Regions from separate parts of the Dysgonomonas termitidis genome, predicted to be linked through region 2. Evidence: riboswitches for the same ligand, from Rfam matches in the RefSeq annotation. Region 2 holds a riboswitch; each other region holds the start of a gene.
The links. Region 2 has a riboswitch for cobalamin ahead of pflB (formate C-acetyltransferase). Riboswitches for the same ligand answer to the same signal wherever they lie in the genome.
Positions count from the first base shown of each region.

Region 1: it holds a riboswitch for cobalamin, as region 2 does, so the genes downstream of both, ACYQ3L_RS14405 (cobyric acid synthase) here and pflB (formate C-acetyltransferase) in region 2, are expected to answer to the same signal.
Region 3: it holds a riboswitch for cobalamin, as region 2 does, so the genes downstream of both, ACYQ3L_RS14720 (TonB-dependent receptor) here and pflB (formate C-acetyltransferase) in region 2, are expected to answer to the same signal.

Region 1 is NZ_BAAHYD010000002.1:2,443,416-2,451,286, reverse strand. Features, by position in the region: gene ACYQ3L_RS14430 (winged helix DNA-binding domain-containing protein) at 1-64, opposite strand, end outside; gene ACYQ3L_RS14425 (bifunctional adenosylcobinamide kinase/adenosylcobinamide-phosphate guanylyltransferase) at 78-641, opposite strand; gene ACYQ3L_RS14420 (cob(I)yrinic acid a,c-diamide adenosyltransferase) at 665-1,267, opposite strand; gene cbiB (adenosylcobinamide-phosphate synthase CbiB) at 1,439-2,389, opposite strand; gene ACYQ3L_RS14410 (aminotransferase class I/II-fold pyridoxal phosphate-dependent enzyme) at 2,431-3,447, opposite strand; gene ACYQ3L_RS14405 (cobyric acid synthase) at 3,444-5,012, opposite strand; cobalamin riboswitch at 5,080-5,373, opposite strand; gene ACYQ3L_RS14400 (B3/B4 domain-containing protein) at 5,445-6,107, shown strand; gene ACYQ3L_RS14395 (NAD(P)H-hydrate dehydratase) at 6,360-7,814, shown strand.
Region 2 is NZ_BAAHYD010000001.1:943,523-951,393, forward strand. Features, by position in the region: gene ACYQ3L_RS03630 (hypothetical protein) at 1-235, shown strand, start outside; gene ACYQ3L_RS03635 (DEAD/DEAH box helicase) at 374-1,717, shown strand; gene ACYQ3L_RS03640 (formate/nitrite transporter family protein) at 1,794-2,582, opposite strand; gene pflA (pyruvate formate-lyase-activating protein) at 2,611-3,327, opposite strand; gene pflB (formate C-acetyltransferase) at 3,386-5,617, opposite strand; cobalamin riboswitch at 6,085-6,277, opposite strand; gene ACYQ3L_RS03655 (HU family DNA-binding protein) at 6,364-6,630, opposite strand; gene ACYQ3L_RS03660 (hypothetical protein) at 6,706-6,909, opposite strand; gene ACYQ3L_RS03665 (ribonuclease H family protein) at 6,985-7,380, opposite strand; gene ACYQ3L_RS03670 (hypothetical protein) at 7,377-7,871, opposite strand, start outside.
Region 3 is NZ_BAAHYD010000002.1:2,530,655-2,538,525, forward strand. Features, by position in the region: gene ACYQ3L_RS14705 (family 20 glycosylhydrolase) at 1-111, opposite strand, end outside; gene ACYQ3L_RS14710 (DUF456 domain-containing protein) at 275-769, opposite strand; gene ACYQ3L_RS14715 (cobyrinic acid a,c-diamide synthase CobB) at 826-2,124, opposite strand; cobalamin riboswitch at 2,246-2,555, shown strand; gene ACYQ3L_RS14720 (TonB-dependent receptor) at 2,607-4,784, shown strand; gene ACYQ3L_RS14725 (sirohydrochlorin cobaltochelatase) at 4,794-5,720, shown strand; gene ACYQ3L_RS14730 (TonB-dependent receptor) at 5,738-7,871, shown strand, end outside.

The sequences.
Region 1 (7,871 bases), on a different contig from region 2:
TATATCTGGTCTTAACAAGTTGCTGGTTAGCAAGCCGCATAGTAGTGATATCCGCTATATTCATTGTTTGTCTTTTTTTACTTAATCATCAATGGGATACCTGAAACCATCAGGTAAACCTTGCCAGCTTTTTCCGCAATGTACTGATTCAGCCATCCCTGCAAATCAGCAAACTTGCGTTGCACATCATTCTGCGACATCTCACCCATACCTATCTCGTTGGTGACAATGATGAACCGGGCATCCTGTCCTATCAGTTTATCGAATTCTGTTTTCAATGCTTGTAAAGAGGCTTGAACATCCGCCTGCATATCGAAGAAAAAGTTTGTTGCCCACAGGGTCACACAATCTAACAGCACAACCCGTCCTGTGAAATCATGCAGGCTCAGTTCTTTTTCCTCTTCTATATTAGTCCATTCACAGCCCCGTTCGGCTTTATGCCGTTCGATACGCTTACGGTGTTCATCATCCCATACACGGGAAGTAGCGAGATAGACAGGATTTGGGGACAAGGACAATGCCAGCTTCTGCGCGTAACTGCTTTTTCCCGAACGTTGCCCTCCGGTAATAAGGATGGCACCTCCCCCTGCCCCCTCCAAAAGAGGGGGTACTGCGTCCGAATGGGATATTTGTTGTTTCATTATAGATATTATTTGGAGATGTATTAAATGTCTCCCCTTTTTGGGGAGGTTGGAGGGGGTGTTTTCTTTCTTTTGTATAAAAAGTCTTTCCAGCGTTCCTCTATATTTCCGGCCTTATACATATCATATCTCGCCATAGTAAAGAAAAGATCGGACAGACGGTTAATAAATCGCATAACAACAGCCGGAACTTCATCCTGCTTATTCAATGTCCACAGACGGCGTTCCGCACGTCGGGCGACAGCCCTTGCCAGTTGTAAGTGTGCCGAGACAATAGTGCCGCCCGGCAGGATAAAAGTTTCGCTGGGCCCCATCTCATCGGTCATTCGATCCATCCATTCCTCGCAAAGTTTATCCAAATTCTCATCCAATGTATTTGTATTAGTATCCCTGATCGCAGAAGGGGTTGCCACCTGGGACATTACAGACATCATTTCGGTTTGGATTTTAAATAAAAGAGGTTGCCATTCATGGTCTGCCGGAAGATTGGCTCTTACAACTCCTATCACCGAGTTGAGTTCATCGATTGTGCCGTTGGCTTCGATGCGTACATCATCTTTATCGACACGCTGCCCTCCAAAAATTCCGGTTTTGCCTTTATCTCCCCCGCGGGTATAGATTTTCATAAGTATATTATAATGTTTTAGTTACAAGTTACTTCGCCCTTTGGGCAATTACAAGTTACAAGCTTTTAGTATACTTGTGTATAAGGTTCTGGTTTACGAATGCCTGGTATATTAGCATGCTAAAAATTTATTACTTCCTACTCGTAACTTGTAATTGCCCAAAGGGCGAAATTACTTAAAATTTATATAATAAATAGTTTCAATCGCTACAATCAAAGCCACCATCAATATTTCAGTCCATATATTTACCTGTACGGCTTTTTTCATGTCGGCGGTAGTCAATTCTTTTTCTTTATAACCTATATAGGGCTTATCTACCAGTTCTCCAAAATAGGTATTGGGACCCCCGAAACGACAATCCAGAATCCCAGCCAAAGCGGCTTCGGGATAACCCGAGTTGGGGCTGGCATGCTGTCCTCCGAACTTTTCGATAAACGGAAACAATGAAAGTCTTCCGCTAACTATGATCATCAGTAGAGAGGTAAGACGGGCGGGAATATAATTGGCGGCATCATCGATCCGCGCAGCCCAGCAACCGAATTCTTTATATCGCTCATTCTTATAACCTATCATCGAATCCAGCGTATTTATCATCTTATAGGCAAACATACCCGGAACTCCCAGTATCATATACCAGAATAGTGGAGCTATAACTCCATCGCTCAGGTTCTCGGCCAGGGTTTCCAATGCTGCCGTACGGATCTGCTGCGGTGACAGGTTAGATGTATCGCGTCCTACAATACGTGCAACCTGTATCCTGCCCTCTTCTACCGATGAATCTACTGCGATAAACACTTTCTTTACTTCATCAATGAGCGTTTTTCCGGCAAGGCAATAAAACACAATGATTGTAGAAAATACGATGGAAAGCCAGGGGTAAATATCATTTAGGCCCTCAATTATAAAATAAATAAGGAAATAGCAGGAAAGAATAAGGACTATGGAAAATAATCCTCCTTTCAGCATTTTGCTTTTCCCCTTATTCAATATTTTTTCGCCCCATGCTATTATCTTACCCTTTGCTACCACTGTATGCGGCAGCCAGGCAGGATCACCGATGAGTTTATCGATAATCCATCCCAAAAGCAGGGGGAGCAGAATATATAGCAGATTCAAATCCATACAAGTAACGGCCCCTAGCCTCCAAAGGGGGAAACCCCTCTTCAGGAGAGGTCTGTAAGGGCATTTTTTATTGCATTAATTAATATTATATTCTCCTCAAACGACTGTGTGGCAATACGAAAATAATGCTCATCCAGCCCGTAAAAATTGGCAGCATCGCGAATTAAAATCCCATGCTTGTCTATAAGATACTTTTTCAACATGGATGCCTTCCCATCTTCAAATTTACACAAAAAGAAATGTGTATCAGTAGGTTGTACAAGAAATTTTTCTATTTTCCCTAAAGATTCCTGTAATTGTTTTGTTTCTCGCAGATATTCATTGATGTTTATTGTCTCCAGACCGCCATTCAACAAGAATTTTCCGGCTTCAACCGCTAATCCGTTTACAGACCACGGCATACGGTATTTTGCTACCTGAGCCAAAGTATCCGCATGTGCCGTAATATACCCCAGGCGCAGTCCGGGTATGGCAAAATGCTTTGTCATGGAATGCAATAATATCACATTCTTATATTGCGCAGCTTCTTCAATATCAAATAAGTCCCTGATTGTGAAATGCTCATACGACTGGTCGATAACAATATATTGAGACGGATGATTTTCAATATATGCTTTCAGTATATTTTTATCCGTTACCGTACCCGTCGGATTGTTCGGATTGCAAAGCCATACCAAACCCGCATCCTGAGGTACTTTATCAAGAGATGCTGACCAGTATATTGTATGATTGTTGATAATTGCGGCATCGCCATATTCACTGAAAGTAGGGTATATTATAGCCGATTTGGCATTATTAAACGCCTGAGCGATCAGATAAATAGCTTCTGTCGCCCCATTGGTTACACATATATTACCCGTATTAACCTTGTATTTCTCAGCCAACAATTCAACCAGAGAGGATGCACCGGGTTCGGGATAAGAATGTATAGCACTGATATGAGCACATAGATGATTCTGCAAGGCGGATAAATCCTGCCCGCTGCGTATATTGGAACTGAAATTGCTTACAATCTTCTTTCCGTGAGTATATATATCATCGCCGTGTCCGTCAATCATTGCCACCTCCCCCAACCCCCTTCCGACAGAGGGGGCTTTTGGTCAATACCATCCTCTGTTACCTCCCCATTTTGGGGGAGGCAGGAGGGGGTGATTATCTTATACACCAGTTCCATATCTACATGCTTACGCACATGGTCGGCAAGTTTATCGTATTGTTCTTCCTTAAACGCCTTGAAGTCGAATGGCACATCGGACAACTTTGCGGCATAAGGAGCTAACAGATAATCTATGACAGCCCCATTATCAAGAATACCATGTATATATGTACCAAAACATTTCTCATTCAGGAAATAGCCGTCAGTACGGCCGCCTTCCAGCTTATTCAGCAGCGAAAGACCTGCATTCCCGACAGGGACAGTCGCCCCCATATGTATCTCATATCCTTCGCAAACAGTATCAGAACCAAGAAAAGAAAACTTCACCTGACGGGTCACTTTCTCCCCTTCCATCTGCGTAGTTACAGGCAGCAAGCCCAATCCGGGCAGGCGCTCAATATTGCTTTCCACATGATTGGGGTCACATACCTCCTGCCCCATTATCTGATAACCACCGCAGATGCCTACTACCGTAGCTCCGTTCTTATGTGCTTTCACAATACTTTGTGCTACACCGTTGCGACGCAGTTCGTACAGGTCGGAAAGAGTACTCTTACTTCCGGGAACAAGCACAATATCCGCCTTTTCTATTTCATCCGTATTATTGGTATAATACAGATGTACGCGGGGATCACGTTCCAGCACATTGAAATCGGTAAAGTTGGATAAATGACGAAGCAGGATAACAGCCACATTCACCTTGCCATGTGTTGCCTGCAAGTTCTTGGTTTGCAGCATCACTGAATCTTCCTCTTCAATATATATATCCTTATAATAAGGTACCACCCCGATAACAGGAATACCGCACAAGTCTTCAATCATTTTCACTCCCGATTCGAAAAGCCTGATATCACCCCGGAACTTATTGATAAGGATACCTTTCACATACCTGCGCTCTTCCTCAGTAAGTAACATTACAGAACCATACACCGAAGCGAACACTCCGCCCCTGTCTATATCCGCTACCAATATTACATTAGCCCCGGCATGTATCGCCATCGGCATATTCACAAGGTCCACAGCCCGCAGATTGATTTCGGAGATACTGCCCGCCCCTTCCATTACAATAGGGTTGTACCGCCGGGCCAGACGGTCGAATGCATCATTTACTTCCTTCCGTAATTCTTCGCGCCCTTCCACCCTGAAATACTCATAAGCATGCTGGTTTCCCACCGGTTTGCCATTCAACACGACCTGACAGACCTTATCAGTCGTAGGCTTCAGCAACAAAGGATTCATATCGGTATGGCAGGGAACACCCGCAGCCTCGGCCTGAACGGCCTGCGCACGTCCTATTTCAAGCCCTTCGGGGGTAGCATATGAATTGAGAGCCATATTCTGCGCCTTGAATGGAGCCGGCTGATAACCGTCTTGCAGAAATATGCGGCAAAAGGCCGATGTAATAATACTTTTACCTACATCACTGCCTGTTCCCGCAAACATGATGGGATTGAGCCTTTTCGTCATTATTTTAGATCCTCTGATATTTTAGTTCTTATGTATTTTAATACACCCCTGACCCCGGGGATATAAAAACCGAATATTTTGTCCGGCAGGTTTCCTGACTTGCTCCATCTTTGAACGGCCTTCCCATTTTCAGTAAACAGTTAGCAGTTATCAGTAAACAGTCAAAAAAACTGTTAACTGATTACTGTATCACTGATTACTGTGAAACAGTGGTATTTGGTATTGCTCAAAGACTTTTTTCAGAAACATTGTTAACTGAATAGAGACCACAGTAGCGGGCACTGTTCCGGATTCTGACCGGATTCCCTTTTCATGTAAAAGACGAGTATCTGTTTACATCACCAAAACAGTTACAAAGATAGCTTTTTATTGAGGTTATACAATACGAAAATTGTAACTTTGAAATTCTGTTAATCGAGATATATTATTAGAATGATAGAAATAAAGGTGTCGGAGGAAATAAGGAAATCCTGCCCCGCTTTTGCCGGAGCAGCCATTTGTGCCAAAGTAAAGAATACCCCTCACAATGAGGAATTATGGAAACTCATAGATAACTGTGTCGCTGAATACAAGGCAAATCACCAGATAGAAGATATAAAGAAGAATCCGGCTATCGCCGCTACCCGTGCAGCATATAAAAAGTTCGGAAAAGACCCGAACCGCTACCGTCCATCGTCTGAAGCCCTTTGCCGCCGAATAGTCAGAGAATTGCCCTTGTATCAGATAGATACACTGGTAGACCTCATTAATCTGGTTTCTATCCGTACAGGTTATTCTATCGGAGGATTCGATGCAGATAAGATAAAAGGCAACACGCTGACATTAGGTGTCGGGATGACCGATGAACCCTATGAAGGGATCGGGCGGGGTATGCTGAATATTGAAGGAATCCCGGTATATCGCGATGCTACCGGTGGTGTGGGAACACCGACAAGTGACAATGAGCGGACAAAGATAGAACTAAGCACAATAAGTTTTCTGGCTATTATAAACGGATATAGCGGAAAAGAGGGTTTGGATGAAGCCGTAAAATATATGCAATCCTTACTGAAAGATTTTGCAGATTCGGATGGCGGGGAAGTTATTTTCTTTTAGTCAATTTTTTGTAAGGAATCATTTAGAACTTTATCTATACTAAATAAGTTATATAAATAAAATTTGAAAGTTATATGAGATACGAGTAGACAAGACACGAGATACAAGTTGATGACTGTTTACTGTTCACTGCTGACTGTTTACTGAAAAGTGTAAAGTTTGTCAAGTTTTAACAAGTCGTAATTTTAAAATAATAAGTCATCAGCTACTGTTTACTGCTGATTGTTAACCGATAATATAAACCTTTGATATATGAAAATACTAACAGGCGCACAAATAAAGGAAGCTGACCGGCATACTATCGAAAATGAACCTATCAGTTCGATAGAATTAATGGAAAGAGCGTCCAATTCCATCGCACAATGGATATGCAACAATGTAGAGAAAGATTATCCCCTGCTCTTCCTTACCGGAAAAGGTAACAACGGTGGTGACGGACTGGCCGTAGCCCGTATCCTGTACCATGCAGGATACAACTGTTCTGTGCATATGGCATTTGATAAAGAACAACTCACCGAGGAGTGCAGATATAATCTGGAGCGCCTGCCCTCCGGCGTCACCAGCAGTGATTTAGAGAATATAAGCGGGAATACTGTCATTATCGACGCCCTGCTGGGTACGGGAGTAAAAGGGGCAATAAAAGAACCTTTATTGCCCATCATCGACAAAGTAAATTCTTTGCGAAACAGTGTTATATCTATCGATTTACCCTCCGGCATGATCAGTGAATACGGAAACAAAAATCAAAAGATTATTAAAGCCGGCATAACCCTGACCCTTGAATTTCCCAAACTGGCGATGTTATTGCCCGAAGCCGGGGAATACTGCGGAGAAATCAAGATATTACCGATTGGACTCAGTTCACAATACATATCCAATGAAGAAACCTCCTATCATTATATAGCGCCCGGTTTCATCGGGGAAATAAAGCAGACAAGGGATAAATTCGCTCACAAAGGAACTTACGGACATGCCTTGCTCATCTGTGGGGCGAGAGGAATGGCCGGAGCCGCAATACTGGCGACAGGCTCGGCTTTGCGCTCAGGTTGCGGACTGGTAACCACACACATTCCTGCCGAAGAACGGTATGCCGTAAATATGGTGTATCCATCCGCCATACTAAGCCTAGATGACGAATCTTATTTTTCCGGCCTGCCTGCAAATGCTTCCAAATATTCATCCATAGGTGTCGGTTGCGGATTGGGACAAGCCCCGCAAACAGCCGATGCTCTCAAGCAATTACTGGTTTCGGTCTATAAACCGGTTGTGATAGACGCCGACGCACTGAATATTATATCGGATCACTACAAGATGAGGCATAATATTCCCGCCGGTTCTATCCTTACACCGCATATCGGAGAACTGAAAAGGCTGATCGGGGAATGGACCAGTGAAGAGGAAAAAATAGAACAGGTGAAAAGGCTTGCCGCCAATCTTAAATCCGTCATCATTGTAAAAGGGGCTCATAGCATGGTCTGTTTGCCGGACGGCAACTGCTATTTCAACTCTACAGGCAACAGCGGCATGGCAAAAGGCGGTAGCGGCGATGTACTCACCGGTTATATTACAGGCCTGCTGGCACGCGGGTATAGTAGTGAGCACGCTGCTATCTTAGGCGTATATATGCATGGTCTGGCCGGAGATAAAGCGGCTAAAAAATATGGAACGGAGGGAATGAATAGCAGGGATTTGATAAAATATTTATGAATTTCAAGATTTCAGGTTTCAAAATCTCAAGATTAGTTCTTCTGTAATTTTGAAATC
Region 2 (7,871 bases):
CTTTATCAAGGTTATACGTTCGTCTATGGGGCAGTTACTACCGTATGAAGGTCATATGTGTGGTGTTGCTAAAACCGGTTATTATCCTGAAGTAGTGCAGCATACGAATTGGGATTATGGTAAAAATGGTAAAGGCTTTTATAATGACATCTTTGCTCCGGGATGGGTTGTAGCTTCATTGTGGGAGCTGATGAGTCCCGAAAGAGCCGAAGAGTTTCTTCTGAAAGGAAAATAGAGCGGTATATTAATGAAATAGTTTAGCCCATCTTGTATGTTGAATATACAAGATGGGCTGGTTATTTATTTGTACATATACGTAGTATTGAAAAATATGCTATTAATTTTTATTGATTGGTTAATACCTTACCTTTGCATAATGAAAACAAAAGATCAAACAAACAGCATATTATCTAATCTGGGAATTGAAGCTCTGAATCAAATGCAGATTGCTGCCCGGGATACGATCATTAATAAACAAAATACGATCCTGTTGTCTCCTACAGGTTCAGGAAAAACACTTGCTTATTTAATGCCTGTTCTCCGGTTATTAAAGGAAGATGTAAAAAGCGTGCAATGCCTCGTTATTGTCCCTTCCCGTGAATTAGCCCTCCAGATAGAACAGGTCTGGAAGAAAATGGGAACAAGATTTAAAGTGAATGTTTGTTATGGAGGGCATTTCATTGAGACGGAACTTAATAATTTGAGTAATCCTCCGGCTATACTTATAGGAACACCGGGCAGACTGAAAGATCATTTGGAGCGGAAATCCTTTAATCCCGGTTCTGTGAAAACATTAGTATTGGATGAGTTCGATAAATCCCTGCAACTGGGCTTCCAGGATGATATGAATACGATTATCAGCCAATTCCCAAACTTGCAGAAGAGGGTTTTACTTTCCGCAACATCCGATGTGGAGATACCTGATTTTGTAAAGATGGAATCACCTGTGATTCTTGATTATACACAAGAAGAAAAGAACGATACTCTTTCTATTAAACTTGTACTGTCGCCGGAAAAGGACAAGATAGAATCATTGTTTCAGCTTATATGTTCCCTCGATTCCGAGCCGGCGCTTATCTTCTGTAACCACCGGGAAGTAGCGGAACGCATCAGTGATTTATTGAATAAGAAAGGAATACAGGCCGGATATTATCACGGAGGGATGGATCAGGACGACAGGGAAAAAATACTTGTTCAATTCAGGAATGGCAGCCTGAATTATTTGGTTACAACTGACTTAGCCGCCAGAGGACTGGATATTCCGGAGATGAAACATGTAATTCATTACCATCTTCCATCCAAAGAAAGTGAATTTGTTCATCGCAATGGTCGTACAGCTCGTATGCATGCTTCCGGTACAGCATATATTGTATTGTATAAAGAAGATAAAACTCCGAACTACATCCCTGAAAATACGGATATATTAGAACTAAAAGCAGGAAAACCTTTACCGAAGAAGCCCGGATACAAAACAATCTATGTGAGTGGGGGAAAGAAGAATAAGTTGAATAAAAGTGATATTGTCGGCTTCTTTTTGCAGAAGGGAAAGCTGGATAAAGCCGATCTGGGGCTGATAGAAGTGAAAGACTTTATCTCTTTTGTAGCTGTCCGTTTTCCGGCTGTGAAAACACTTTTGTCTAATATTAAGGATGAAAAAATGAAAGGTAAGAGATATAAGATAGAGTTGGCGAGGAATGTTATAAAGAATATTGACTGATTGGCACTAATCATAAGAATAAAAAGCAGGCATTTACTTTATAAAGTAAATGCCTGTTATCTTAATATATTGAAGATCATTTTTCTCTTGAGTACAGGTACCAATAGACACATCCGACTAAAACAGCCCCTCCGATAAGATTGCCCAGTGTGGCAGGAATTAAATTATGGAGAATAAAATCACGCCAAAGAATATCCGCACCCGAATAAATTGCAGCAGGAATAAAGAACATATTGGCTATGGAGTGTTCATAACCCAGAGTGACAAAGAGCATGACAGGAATCCATATACCTATACATTTTCCTATAATATCTTTTGCCGCATATCCCATCCACATTCCCAGACAAACCAGCCAGTTGGCTCCGATTCCTTTGATAAGGACGGTCATAAAGTCTTGGTTTACCTTTACTTCTGCATAGTGATGCAGGTAATGTTGCCAGGGGTCCTTGTCAAATAATCCGACTCCTGACGAGAGCAGATAAGCGACTACCTGGGAGCCAATAAAGTTAAATAGATAAGAGAGGATAAGAAGCTTAATGAGAGTAAAAGTCTTTAGCCTTCTCTCCAATAGGGGAAGTGTAAACGCTGTACAGTCACTGGTAAATAAATCTGCTCCGGTGATGGATACTATAATAAGCCCGACAGGGAAAAGCGCTCCGGCGATAAACTTAATCAGTCCGGGATTTTCTGCACCTGCTCCGGGTATTCCCCCTGCAACCATAACCGAGAGCAATCCGCCGAAGGCAATAAATACTCCTCCGAGTATGGCTATCACACTGAATTTGGATAATGGCAAATCGCTTTTATAAATGCCTGAATTGGCAAACTCCGCGGTGATTTCTTTCGGAGTGTTGTAGTTTTTCATTATTTGTCTCTTAAATTAAGAATAGAGATTATACATTGAGTCCATAGCTTTTGAAAATAACCTCCGCCTTGTTCAATTCCTGATTTGATGGAGGGTTTATATCTTTCAACTTGTATTCTTGTCCGATCTGCTCCCATTTATGTATTCCCATCTGATGAAAAGGCAGGATATCAACGCGTTCCACATTTTTGAACTGACTTACGTACCGGGCCCACTCATGCAAATCTTCCTCATTATCTGTGAAATGAGGGACAAGTACATACCTTAACCAGACCGGTTTATTTATTTCGGCGAGGTACTCTATAAAGTTGAGGGTAGGCTCAAGAGGTCTGGCAGTTAGCTCTTTGTATTTATCGGGATTTATATGCTTGATATCTAATAACACAAGATCGGTATAGGACAAAACTTCCTTTGTCTTGTCATTAAACAGAAAGCCTGAAGTATCTATGGCGGTATGTATCCCTGCGGTTTTACATAGTTTGAATAACTCCAATACAAATTCCGGCTGCAACATCGGCTCCCCACCGGAAACAGTGACACCTCCTTTAACAAATGCTTTTACTTTTATTACTTCATCTAAAGCCTGTTGAGGTGTCAGTTCATATTTGGCCTCATTTGGCCTCCATGTATCAGGGTTGTGGCAGTAGAGACAGCGCAATGGGCAGCCTTGCATAAAGAATACAAAGCGGATACCCGGCCCGTCCTTGGTGCCGAATGTTTCAAACGAGTGAATACGACCTTTCATATTGAAGAAAATCAGGCAGAAAATTTCTAACTGCCTGATTTATTAGCTTTATGTGAGATTAGAACGTAGTTGTAATTGTTCTGTTTATAACATCCAGCTGCTGCTCTTTAGTCAGCTTGATGAAGTTCACAGCATAACCGGATACACGGATTGTGAGTTGAGGGTATTTCTCGGGGTGCTCCATCGCATCAACCAATAGTTGACGGTCGAACACATTCACATTCAGGTGATGACCCGTTTGCAAGAAATATCCATCCATCAGTCCTGCAAGGTTCTGAGCCTCTTCCTCACGGTTCTTACCCAGTGTATTAGGAGTGATGGCGAATGTATAAGATATACCGTCGTTTGCATGTTCGAACGGAAGTTTAGCTACCGATGACAATGATGCTACGGCTCCTCTGGTATCGCGTCCGTGCATCGGATTAGCACCCGGTGCAAAAGGAGTTCCGTCGCGGCGTCCGTCTGGAGTATTTCCCGTTTTCTTGCCATAAACGACATTAGATGTGATAGTCAATACCGACTGGGTCGGGATCGCGTCTTTATACATTTTGCGCTTACGGATTTTTTGCATGAACGTCTCCACTATATCTATGGCAAACTGGTCTGTATTATCGTCATTGTTTCCGAAAGGAACATAATCTTTTTCCTGTATATAGTCTACCGCATCTCCGTCAGCATCCCTTACAATACGTACTCTTCCGTATTTTATGGCGGCAAACGAGTCCGCGATGATAGAAAGGCCGGATACGCCAAAGGCTTGTGTGCGTACGATATCTACATCATGCAGAGCCATTTCGAGGGCCTCATATGAGTATTTATCATGCATATAATGGATAATATTCAGTGCTTTCACATAAGTCTCGGCAACCCAGTCGAGGGTACGGTCAAACTTTTCCCATACTTCGTCAAATTCGAGATAATCGCCCGAAATCTTTTCTACCCAGTGTTTAGGCAATACCTGAGCCTTTGTTTTCTCATCTTTACCTCCATTGATAGTATAAAGCAATGCTTTCGGCAGGTTGGCACGGGCTCCGAAAAATTGCATCTGGTGCCCGATACGCATTGGCGATACACAGCATGCAATACCATAATCATCTCCCAGTTGCGGACGCATAAGATCGTCATTTTCGTATTGGAGAGAAGATGTATCGATAGATACCTTCGCACAGTATTTCTTCCATGCCTCAGGTAATCGGTCGCTCCACAGGATTGTAAGATTCGGTTCCGGTGCCGGGCCTAAATTATAGAGGGTGTGCAGCATACGGTAACTGTTTTTGGTTACCATCGTACGCCCGTTATTGGTCATTCCGCCGATCGACTCGGTAACCCAGACAGGGTCTCCCGAGAATAGTTCATTATATTCGTTTGTACGGAGGAAGCGAACAATACGGAGTTTCATTACAAAATGGTCGATCATCTCCTGAGCTTCTTTCTCTGTGATAATGCCATCTTTTAAGTCCCGTTCGATGTAAATATCGAGGAAGGTGGTCACACGTCCCAGGCTCATTGCTGCGCCATTCTGGTCTTTAATAGCTCCCAGATAACCAAAATACGTCCACTGGATAGCTTCCTGAGCATTGGTCGCGGGATTTGAAATGTCGAATCCATAATCAGCAGCCATGCGTTTCAGGGCTTTCAGTGCCTGTATCTGTGAATTCAGTTCTTCCCGAAGACGGATCAGATCATCTGTCATAACGATAGGGTCACATTCCTTGTAACGCTTTTCACGCTCGGCAATCAACCTGTCTACACCATAAAGAGCAATACGGCGATAGTCTCCGATAATACGACCACGTCCGTATGCATCGGGCAGGCCTGTTAATAAGCCGTTGCTTCTGGCGCGGCGGATACTGTCGGTATATGCCGAAAATACACCTTCGTTATGAGTTTTACGATATTTGGAAAATATTTCTGTTGTAACCGGATCGAGTTTGTAGCCGTATTCTTCAAGGCTTTGCTGTACCATGCGAAGCCCGCCGTTAGGGAAGATAGCTCTCTTGAGAGGTTTGTCTGTCTGTACACCTACTATTTTTTCCAGATCCTTGTCTATATACCCTGCGCCATAAGCATCGATCTGAGAAGGAATTCTGGTTTCAGCGTCATAAACACCTTTTTCTTTTTCAACCTTAAACATCTCGCTTAGCTTATTCCATAGCTTTGTAGTGGCATCTGTTGCGCCTTCCAGGAAAGATTCATCTCCTGTATATTCTGTATAATTTTTTAAGATAAAATCATTTATATCGATTTTTTCTTTCCACTTGGTCCCTTTAAAATCTTTATATGCTTCCATTTGTTATTATTTAAATTCAACTTGGCGTTTCAATAATTAAAAACCGGACATATAGATATATCACAAAAAGCATGCCCAATTTCTTCTAAAAAAGAATAAACATGGCTCTCGGAACTTAAGGAAACAGAAAAAATAATAATGAATCCTCACCTTGTAGTGAGAGAATCTTTTTATGGTTCTCAAGCCTTATTTCCCGAAAGCTTTTTAATTGATCAATTCTGGCAGGTCTTCTGACAATAGAAGTCAAAGATATAACTATCTGAATATAAGCAATTATTTGTATCGTATAGTACTATTTCATACATGAGACCATACTTAGGCATGGTTTAATACTATGAACATACAATAATAAGCGTATACAGCTTTATCTTCATAAAACCTCTTTAGACAATCCTTTTTTGTATTCCGGATACATAGACTTTACCAGAGTAATTTCCACGTATAAAAAAGTAGGACACAAAAAAGACCTGACAAAATTTGCTCTGGCAGGTTTTCTGACTCGTTCCATTTTACACGCCTTCCCGGATTTATCCAGTGGCATAAGAATGTGTAAAACTATTAAGAACTCACAGCAGCGGGTCTGTTCAGGATTTGCACCTGATTCCCTCTTCACCACTATCTACGAATGCAGAAAGTGGCACCAAAACAGTTGACAAAGGTAGGATAAATTTCAAAACTAATCCTAATTAATATGAATTAATTTAGAAGAATAATTCGCATCAGGTACAGGTAGGATAGAAAGCGGGTCATTTTACCTGGTTTCCGTTTGCCAGCTTAAACTTAACAACCTTCCTTTCCGGAAGGACAATCAACTCTCCTGTCTTCGGATTTCTTGACTTGCGTTCCTTCATTGTCTTTACCTGAAATGACCCGAAACCTTGTATGGTGATATTGTTCCCTCCGGACAATACTTCTATAATAGTTTCCAATACCGGGTTTAAGCTGTCGGCTATATATTTTTGGGATACCCCGGCTTTCCTGGCGGCCAGGGTTGTCAGTTGCTTCTTATTCATTCGGTTTTATTTGTTTTTGTATACGGCCCCTTTTTCTTCTCTGTTCCGGGATGCTTACAAAGATAAAGATTAATTTCACCTGTATCTTTTTTGTATGGGCTTATTATGTATTTCCACCCGTCCGTCTTCTATAATGCTTTTGATACCCTTATACAGGGGAAGCTCTTCCACTCCCGCTATTTTCAACGCGTTGAGAGTCATTTGGGCTTCCAGCAGCTCCAGGTATTCTTTCTCCGGTAAGCTTACCAGTTTATCTATTTCCGATTTTTTCTTTGCCATAGTAATCATTAAAATAAGCGTGCTTTCCTGTCAGGAAAGACAGGAAAGCACCGGTCTAACAATATTCACATCTTATCATTTGCATCCGAAATCCGCCGGAGTTTCCCCCCATAAATCATTTTTCCAGTGCAATACATCAATCTTATCTACTTCTGCAGAAAACACTTTCAAAAAGACCCCGGCTTTCTCCAGTTCCGTATTTCTCTTCCCTGATGCCGTTCTTTTGTTGTTAAACCAGGTTATAGCCGTAATGCTGTCTGTGTAAATAACCCTGGGATGGAAATCATTTTCGATGATATATTTTACAGCCGCAACCACACCCAGGAACTCGCCTATATTCACCGTTTGGTTACCTAAATCCTCCAGGAAGATTTGCCTGCCGGTACTAAGGTCGATTCCCCGGTAACGGGTCAGTTTGTTTTTTGTGGAATGGGCCGCGTCTGTAGCTATTCCATTCGATGGACGTTTCATTTCCGTTGGTTTTTATTCGACTTCGGTACTAAAAATCCATCGGCTTCCATCTGTTTAATAAGCGCTATCCCCTCCTCCTTAAATTCAGCAAGCACTGAATCCGGCTCCTCTATGTCAACGCGGGAAGCTAATATATCGAGAACTCCCTCCAGGGTACGGCTTGAATCCGATTTGCCATGCTTCGGGTCAAAGTAGACCGTCTTGTTGCCGAATGTGACTTTCAGCCTGTAGATGGCTTTCGGTACGGTCACTTTTTCTATCCGGGCTTTAAATTGCCTGGGCCGGGCCGATACGACAACGTATCCATTGCCCCGGTGCATCGCTTTAAGTTCCACATCGTATAAGATATTGGGTATGATTGTTCCTTTTAAATCCCCTGATAATACACAGATCTTTTTTCCAAATGTCGAGTTCTCCCGGACTCCCTTCAGTTTCTTTGTTTTGGAATGCCGGGATACAAATCCGATAAGTTCCCCCGTCTTTTCCGATTC
Region 3 (7,871 bases), on a different contig from region 2:
AGTAATGTTTATACCTTGGTTGTAGGGTTTCTCCACAGTTGGTTCCGTTTCGCTGCACGATGTTATCAGCACCATAGCTGCCAGAGAAAACAAAGGAACGAGTTTTTTCATTAGCATAATGATTTAATTTTAATTAAAGGTTCTCTATAATACATACAAATATAAGCATCGTTTAGCTTAGTTGTATTTTAAAACTGTTAATTAACATTTGGAAAGTATACCGTCTCAAATGTTAAAACCTGAGAAGGCTACCTATACAGACTCTATAAAAGCTTCAGAAAAAGATACCAATTACCTCTTTAAAAAAGTAAAAAGCAAGAATGAAAGCTACAGCCAGTTTCATTACTGTTCCGGCCATAAATCCAATGAAGGCTCCAAATCCGGCTTTAAGAGCGGGTTTCGGTTCTTTGCCGTCTATCAGTTCTCCGATGAAAGCTCCTAGAAATGGGAAAAGGATGATACCGAAGGGTTGAAGAAAGAACAGACCGAAGATAATTCCTATTGCACTACCCCAAATACCTTTCTTTCCTCCGCCGAATTTCTGGGTACCCCATATAGGGATATAAAAATCCAGTATCTGTACAATGATGACAACAATGGCCCATATGATTAGAAACCGGGAGGAAAATTCAACCTTCGATGTGAGGTGTAACAGGAAAATACCTGCATAACTGAGCGGAATGCCCGGCAATACGGGTACGATACAGCCGATTATACCCGTGATAATGAGTATCGCGCCTATTATGGTAAGAATAATATCTATAGCCATCCGTTATATATTTCTACAAATATAGTAACTAAATGGATGCCTAATAGTCACCGGTTTTAAAATAAGTCCATCAGGTTATCCATATCTGCCCAGTACAGATGCGTGTAACCTGCGATGACATTCTTATAGCGCAATAGTTTGGTATCTGTGGGTTGCCCTTTGGCTGTGTATTGTTGTACAACGCTTTGTTGTTCGCTTTTTATGGAAGAATAGTGGAATTCGTGTCCTTTGAGTAATACGCCGTTATATTCGAATTGCCTGTAACCCAGTTTGAGCCTCATATTCTCCATTGTGGCTTTTTGGTCGAAAATATTTACCATCGCGTATTCAGTACCGTCTTCATCGGAAATGGATGATGAAAGGTACATCATGCCACCACATTCGGCGAGTGCTTTACCTCCGGCTTCAACGTAATGGCAGATACTGTCCTGCATCGTCCGGTTATTATTTAATTCGCTAAGATATAACTCCGGGTATCCTCCGGGCAGATAGACAAAATCAGATTCAGGCAGATGCTTGTCGTGCAGCGGGCTGAAATAAGACACAGCGCCTATCCTTTTCAGGTATTCCATATTTTCATGATACATGAAGTTAAAAGCCGCATCACGGGCTACGCTTATCCTTAACCCCTGTAAGGGTACGTTAATTTCTTTTATTACTCCTGCATCCGATTCTCTTTTTGCTGTAACGGACAGTAGCCTGTCTATGTCTATATGTTTTTCTATCAGGGCAGCAGCCTTGTCGGCGAAATCATCGAAGCGGTATTGTTCGTCGATATTCAATCCCAAATGGCGGGACGGTATTTCTATATCAGTATTTTTAGGCAGATAGCCCAATGGCTCAAGTCCTGCATCGTGGCAGGCATCTTTTAAGAAATTGTAGTGGCTTTCGGAAGCTACAAAATTGAATATGACGCCTGTAATATTTATCTTATCGGAGAAATTCTTGAAGCCATAGAGCAGGGCCGCTGCCGAATAGGCCATCGATTTTGCATTCAGGACTAATATGACAGGTATATCCAGTTTCTCTGCTATTTGCGCGCTGCTTCCATTCATGCGGTCGTATCCATCGAATAGCCCCATGACACCTTCGGTGATACAGACATCTTTATCCGACGAATATTTATTATACAAATACTTTATATGGCTTTCCGACGATAAGAACAGGTCGAGATTGACAGATTCCTTTCCTGCCGCCAGGACGTGATATTTCGTATCTATATAATCCGGCCCGCATTTAAAGGGTTGTATGTTCAGCCCTCTGTTCCGGAGTGCTCTTAATAAACCTAAAGTAACTGTAGTTTTACCGGAGCCGGAAGCTATCGCCGAGATAAGGAAATTGGATGTATATGTCATGATTCTTCTTTTTCTTCAGCAAAAGTATAAAATATGGGATATGAAACCCGTATCGGTGTATAGAAAATAATATACTTGCAAATTATTTCCTTAAATACTTTTTTCTGATATTTAAAAAAATTAACTTTGCTGCCGCTAAGGTGATGTAAACAGACATCCGTCTTTTACATAAAAAGGGAATCCGGTTAAATTCCGGAACAGTGCCCGCTACTGTAAGCTCTATTCAGTTAACAGTTAACAGTCATCAGTTAACAATGTTTCTGAAAAAAGTCTTTGAACAAGACCAAATACCACTGATTGAAAGTTATCATGCATCAGTCAACTGTTATCAATTCTTTGTTGACTGTTAACTGCTCACTGTTAACTGAATGTCGGGAAGGCCGTTCAGAGATGGAGTAAGTCAGGAAACCTGCCTAGCATACAATAAATTAAATATTCTCGGGGCCAAGAATATAATTACTAACATTATACTTCGCATTTTAATGAGAAAAAAAGTATTGGTTACAGCCATCCTGTGCTGTATTGTAAGCATGGCATTTGCCCAAATGACCTTAAAGGGAAAAGTCGTGGATGAAAATGAGAACCCTGTTGCGGGTGCCAGTGTATGGATCGAATACACCACACTGGGAACTTCGACGGACGAGAACGGAGAGTTTAGTTTGCAGAGAGTACCCGAAGGAAAACACACTTTAAGAGCATCTGCTCTCGACTACAATGGAGATAAGATTGATGTTGCTTCATCCCGGGGTGATATCTTATTTATCTTAAGGAAATCACCTCTAAAGTTAAATGAAGTAGTAATTACAGGTACAGGTACGCACAACAGACTAAAGAATACCCCTGTAGCAATGGATATGATTACCAAAAAGGAACTGGAGAATATCAATATTCCCACATTCGATAATGCCATGATGGCTGTCAGCCCGTCATTTTCTTTCATGACCACGGCTATGGGTTCTTATATGCAGATGAACGGATTAAGTAATCGTTATATACTTGTATTGGTAGATGGGAAAAAGCTTGCAGGAGATGTGTCGGGTAATACAGACCTGTCGCGGATAAACATGAAGAATGTAAAGCGTATAGAGGTGCTTAAAGGTGCGGCATCGGCATTATACGGATCGGAAGCAATGGGAGGAGTTATTAATATTATTACTGAAAATCCTAAAGAGTCAGTATTTATCACATCCGATACCCGTTATGCCGGATATGGACAATTTTCACAGGCTATAAACGCTGATGTAAATTACAAATGGTTTTCATCTTCAACATCCTTTCAGCGTAACCAGAGCGATGGCTGGCAGTTAAACACGCAGGAGACATCGGGTGATAAGCTGATAGATACAGATAAAATGGCCGTGAATACAAATTATTCTGATGTGGTGAGCCAGAAATTCACTGTGAGGCCGAATAAATCCCTAAGCATATACGCAGAAGGAAGCCTCTATGACAAGAAGCTGAAAAGGCCTGTATCGTCATATGCGTATGATATGAAATATGAAGATTATAATATAAGTGCGGGAGCAAGGTATCTCCTTAAAGATCTGGCTGTAATCACACTGGATTTATATACCGACAATTTTGAATATTACCGTGAATATATCAAGGATGATGGTAATTATAAAAACGGGGATGAATCGAAGGAAAGAAGACAGAAATATTATGACGCTAACCTGAAAGGCATATTCAGCTTAGGTAAATACAATCGCCTTTCGGTAGGAACGCAATATCAGTTGGATTATATTGAAAGTCAGTCGGATACAAAAGATGGTTCGAGAGATGTATATACATATTCGGTATATGCGCAGGATGAGATAAAGCTGCTGGATAGCAGGCTGCAATTCGTGCCCGGCTTCCGCTATGTTTATAATGAAGCATTTGGAAATAGGTTTACGCCGAAGTTGTCGGGAATGTATTCACTCGATCATTTCAATTTCAGGGCGTCTTATTCGGCCGGATTCCGCGCTCCGGATATGAAAGAATTATATACAAGAACCATAACGCGTTCTACACTAAGTCTTGGTAATTCCGGTCTGAAGCCGGAATCATCCAATTATTACTCATTGAATACCGAATATCACAACGATTTTCTGACAGTCTCTGTTACAGGATATATCAATCGGATAAAGAATATTATCCAGACAAGGGATGTTACCGAAACGATAACCCAAGATGAAAAGAATGAAGGGATAAAGAAAAAACAGGAATACACCAATTCATCCAGAGCCCGTGTAAACGGATTCGAAACCTCCGTGAATTCATACCTTGGTGCGGGACTCAGTATAGGGCTGGGTTATAGTTATGTAAATTCCAAGGATTACGATACAGGTAAGCCGTTGGTGCGTTCCAGCAAGCATATCGGTACAGGAAATGTAAACTGGAATAAAAAATGGTGGATTGTAGATTCGAACATAAACTTTAACGGACGGATACAAAGCAGCCGTTATATGGGAGATAAAGATCCCGCGCGCGCATATAATCAATGGAACGTGGCGACCCGCCATCGTTTGAAGAATTTCAACGGTTTTGTTGTAGAACCGGGCTTCGGTATCGAAAATATTTTTGATTTCGTGGACGACAAGCCTTTCGGGGCAAATTACGCTACACTGTCCCCCGGACGGGTCTTTTATGTGAGTTTGTCTCTAAAGTTCAGTAAATAATCTGGATATATGAAAAATATTTTAGCAACTATACTATTATATATTGCAGTATTACCGGTTCTTGCCCACGGAGGCGGAAATTATGAACACTCCGATTTCTTCAAGACGATGAAGCCGGGAGATAAGGCTGCTATTCTGATGGTGCATTTTGGAACTACACATGCCGATACCCGTGAACTGACCATAGATGCACTGAATGATAAAGTGAGGAAAGAATTTCCTGAAGTGGAACTGCGTGAAGCTTATACCTCGCGCATAATTATCAAACGCTTAGGCGAACGGGGTATAAACAAACAGAATCCGTTAGAGGCTTTGAAACAATTACATTCAGATGGATATACTCATATTTTGATACAGGCATCTACGATTATCGACGGAGTGGAAATGGAGTCACTGGACAAGAATGTGGCCGAAATAGAACCCTTATTTAAAGATATACGCGTAGGTAATCCCTTGCTTTATACCCCTGAGGATTATGAAAAGGTGACAGAAATACTGACAGACGATACTGACGGTAAGATAGCTTATGTCTGGGTAGGACACGGAACATACGATGCAACTACGGCTCAATATGCAATGCTTGATTACATGCTGAAAGCCAAGGGTCATAAAAATCATTTTGTAGGTACGATAGAAGGGTATCCCGCTTTCGAAGACATGCTGGCGCAGCTGAAAGCTTCGGGGCTCAAGAAAGTTGTGCTGACTCCTCTTATGTTTGTGGCTGGTGAACATGCAAAAAATGATATTGCCGAAGACTGGAAGAATGATTTGGAAGAAGAAGGATTCACTGTGGAACTACAGTTGAAAGGCTTGGGGGAAAATCCAGCGATACAGGACTTGTATATTTCCCATCTCAAATTTAAAACCGGTCACCGTAAAATCGGGATAATGAAGAAAAAAGCCATCTATGAAGTTACGGGGGAAGTAATGCATTAATAAAAGACAAAAAACAAATGAAAAAATATCTATATATAATCATCGGTACCATGATGATAGGCAATGTATTTGCCCAAAATAAAACTATGACAGACACGATCTTCTCTATTCGGGAAGTAGAAGTTGTGGGTACTAATCTGAAAAAGAACGAAGTAGGCAAACTCAACGTACCTCTCCAATATTTGCCGCTTTCTGTAACTACAGTATTGGCAAATACCCTGGATATGAGAGGTATCGTGAATATGCAGGATGCTGTAAAGTTCTTGCCTAACACCCGTATGCGTACTACCTATGGTGCATATCAGCAATTTGAAGTTCGGGGATTCGACTATACACCGATTATGATAGATGGAGTGAGGGACGAGCGTACTTCTATTACTAATTCTGCTCCCTTACCCGATTTGTCTTCGGTAGAGTCTATCGAATTGCTCAAAGGTCCGGCTTCTGTTCTGTACGGCCATTCTACAGTCGGTGGTGTTCTGAACGTAATCAGAAAAGCACCGACATCAAAGAATACATTGAATGCCCTGATGAGTTATGGGTCATGGGATAATAAGAGGGCTATGATTGATTTTGGAGGAAAATTTTTCGGGCCGTTCAATTACAGGGCTGTCGTTAACTGGTCGGATAACGAAGGTTACAGATATACCAACGACAAACGTTTCTCCGGCTATTTCGCTTTGGGCGGACAATTGGATGCTAAGCAGGAACTGGATATACGGGCCGGTTTTAACCGTGACTGGTATGGAACGGAGATTGGCCTGCCCCAGTTTATGGCGAATGATATTTATAATGCTGATGGTAGTAAATATTTGTCGAAAGGGGATATGCTTCCCGGTCTGAACAGGCGGTGGAGGTACAACAATGAATCTGATTTCATGATAAATAACGGCTCGAATATCTCTGTCCGCTATAGTAATAAGGTATCGGAATCATTGAAGATTGAAAACAGACTGGCCTATAATTACGATAATATAGACTACTTCAGTACCGAAACTTTGACATATCGTGAAAGTGGAGAGGATAAGCCTATATACGATCATCATTATATAAGAAAGAGTAAAGACGGATTACGTGACTCTACAGTCTATATTCAACTTGATACGGTACAGCTCACATATCCATTACGTTTTGCTTATACAGTGCATGTGATAAACGAACAGCTTGAGGCATCGGGGAAAATTGAGTTTGACAACGGTATGAAATATAATTATTTGGGAGGATACAATTTCGTTTATTTTCATCGCAATACTTATCGTGGTTATGGAGGTACAAATCCTCAAACAAACAAGACTTATCAACTTTCTGATTTAATTGACGGGCCCGGCCTGAACTCTAAAGTCCCTGTTTATAATCCTCACAGTATGGGATATATGGACCCTCATTTTAGTGCAGGAACCGCGACACGTAATATTACAAATGGTGTTTATCTTCAGAACTTACTGGAACTCTCGAATCAGTTTAAAGTGATGGTTTCCGGCCGTTTCGATCATTTTTTGTTTAAAACAGCCACAGCCACAATAAATCCAATATCTAAAGAACGGAAATATTCAGATCAACCTGAATTCGACAAAACTACAACTTCCGCTTTTACATACAGGCTTGGCGCGGTTTATTTACCTGCTACAAATCTTTCTGTATATGGATCTTTTGCCAATTTCTTTATGCCGTACCGGGATATAGTAAGTTCTAACATTATCTATATCAATGCCGAAGGTAACAGGTTCGAACCCAAAGACGGAGATCAGGTATTCAAGCCTCAGACGGGATATCAGGGGGAAATCGGTGTACGATATTCTCTCAATAACATCTTACAGGCGACAGCAAGCGCATTCTATATCCGCAAAAACAATGAGAAGAAAACGTTGAAGACAGGAGTGGTCGAAGACGGAGTAACAAAAAGTGTAGTAGGCGTTGTAGGATCATCGGAATCGAAAGGCCTTGAGTTGGAACTGACCCTTACCCCTGTAGATAATACAGCCCTGTCTTTCGGTTATGGTTATACCGATGCTGCAATCCGTGATATAAAGAAGAATGAATACATGGAAGAAGAGGTGCAAAAAGGAATGCGTTTGGCTGGAATCCCCAAAAATACATTTTTTGCGGCGGGAAACTACCGGATATCTAAGGGGGTGTTCAGCAATCTGGGTT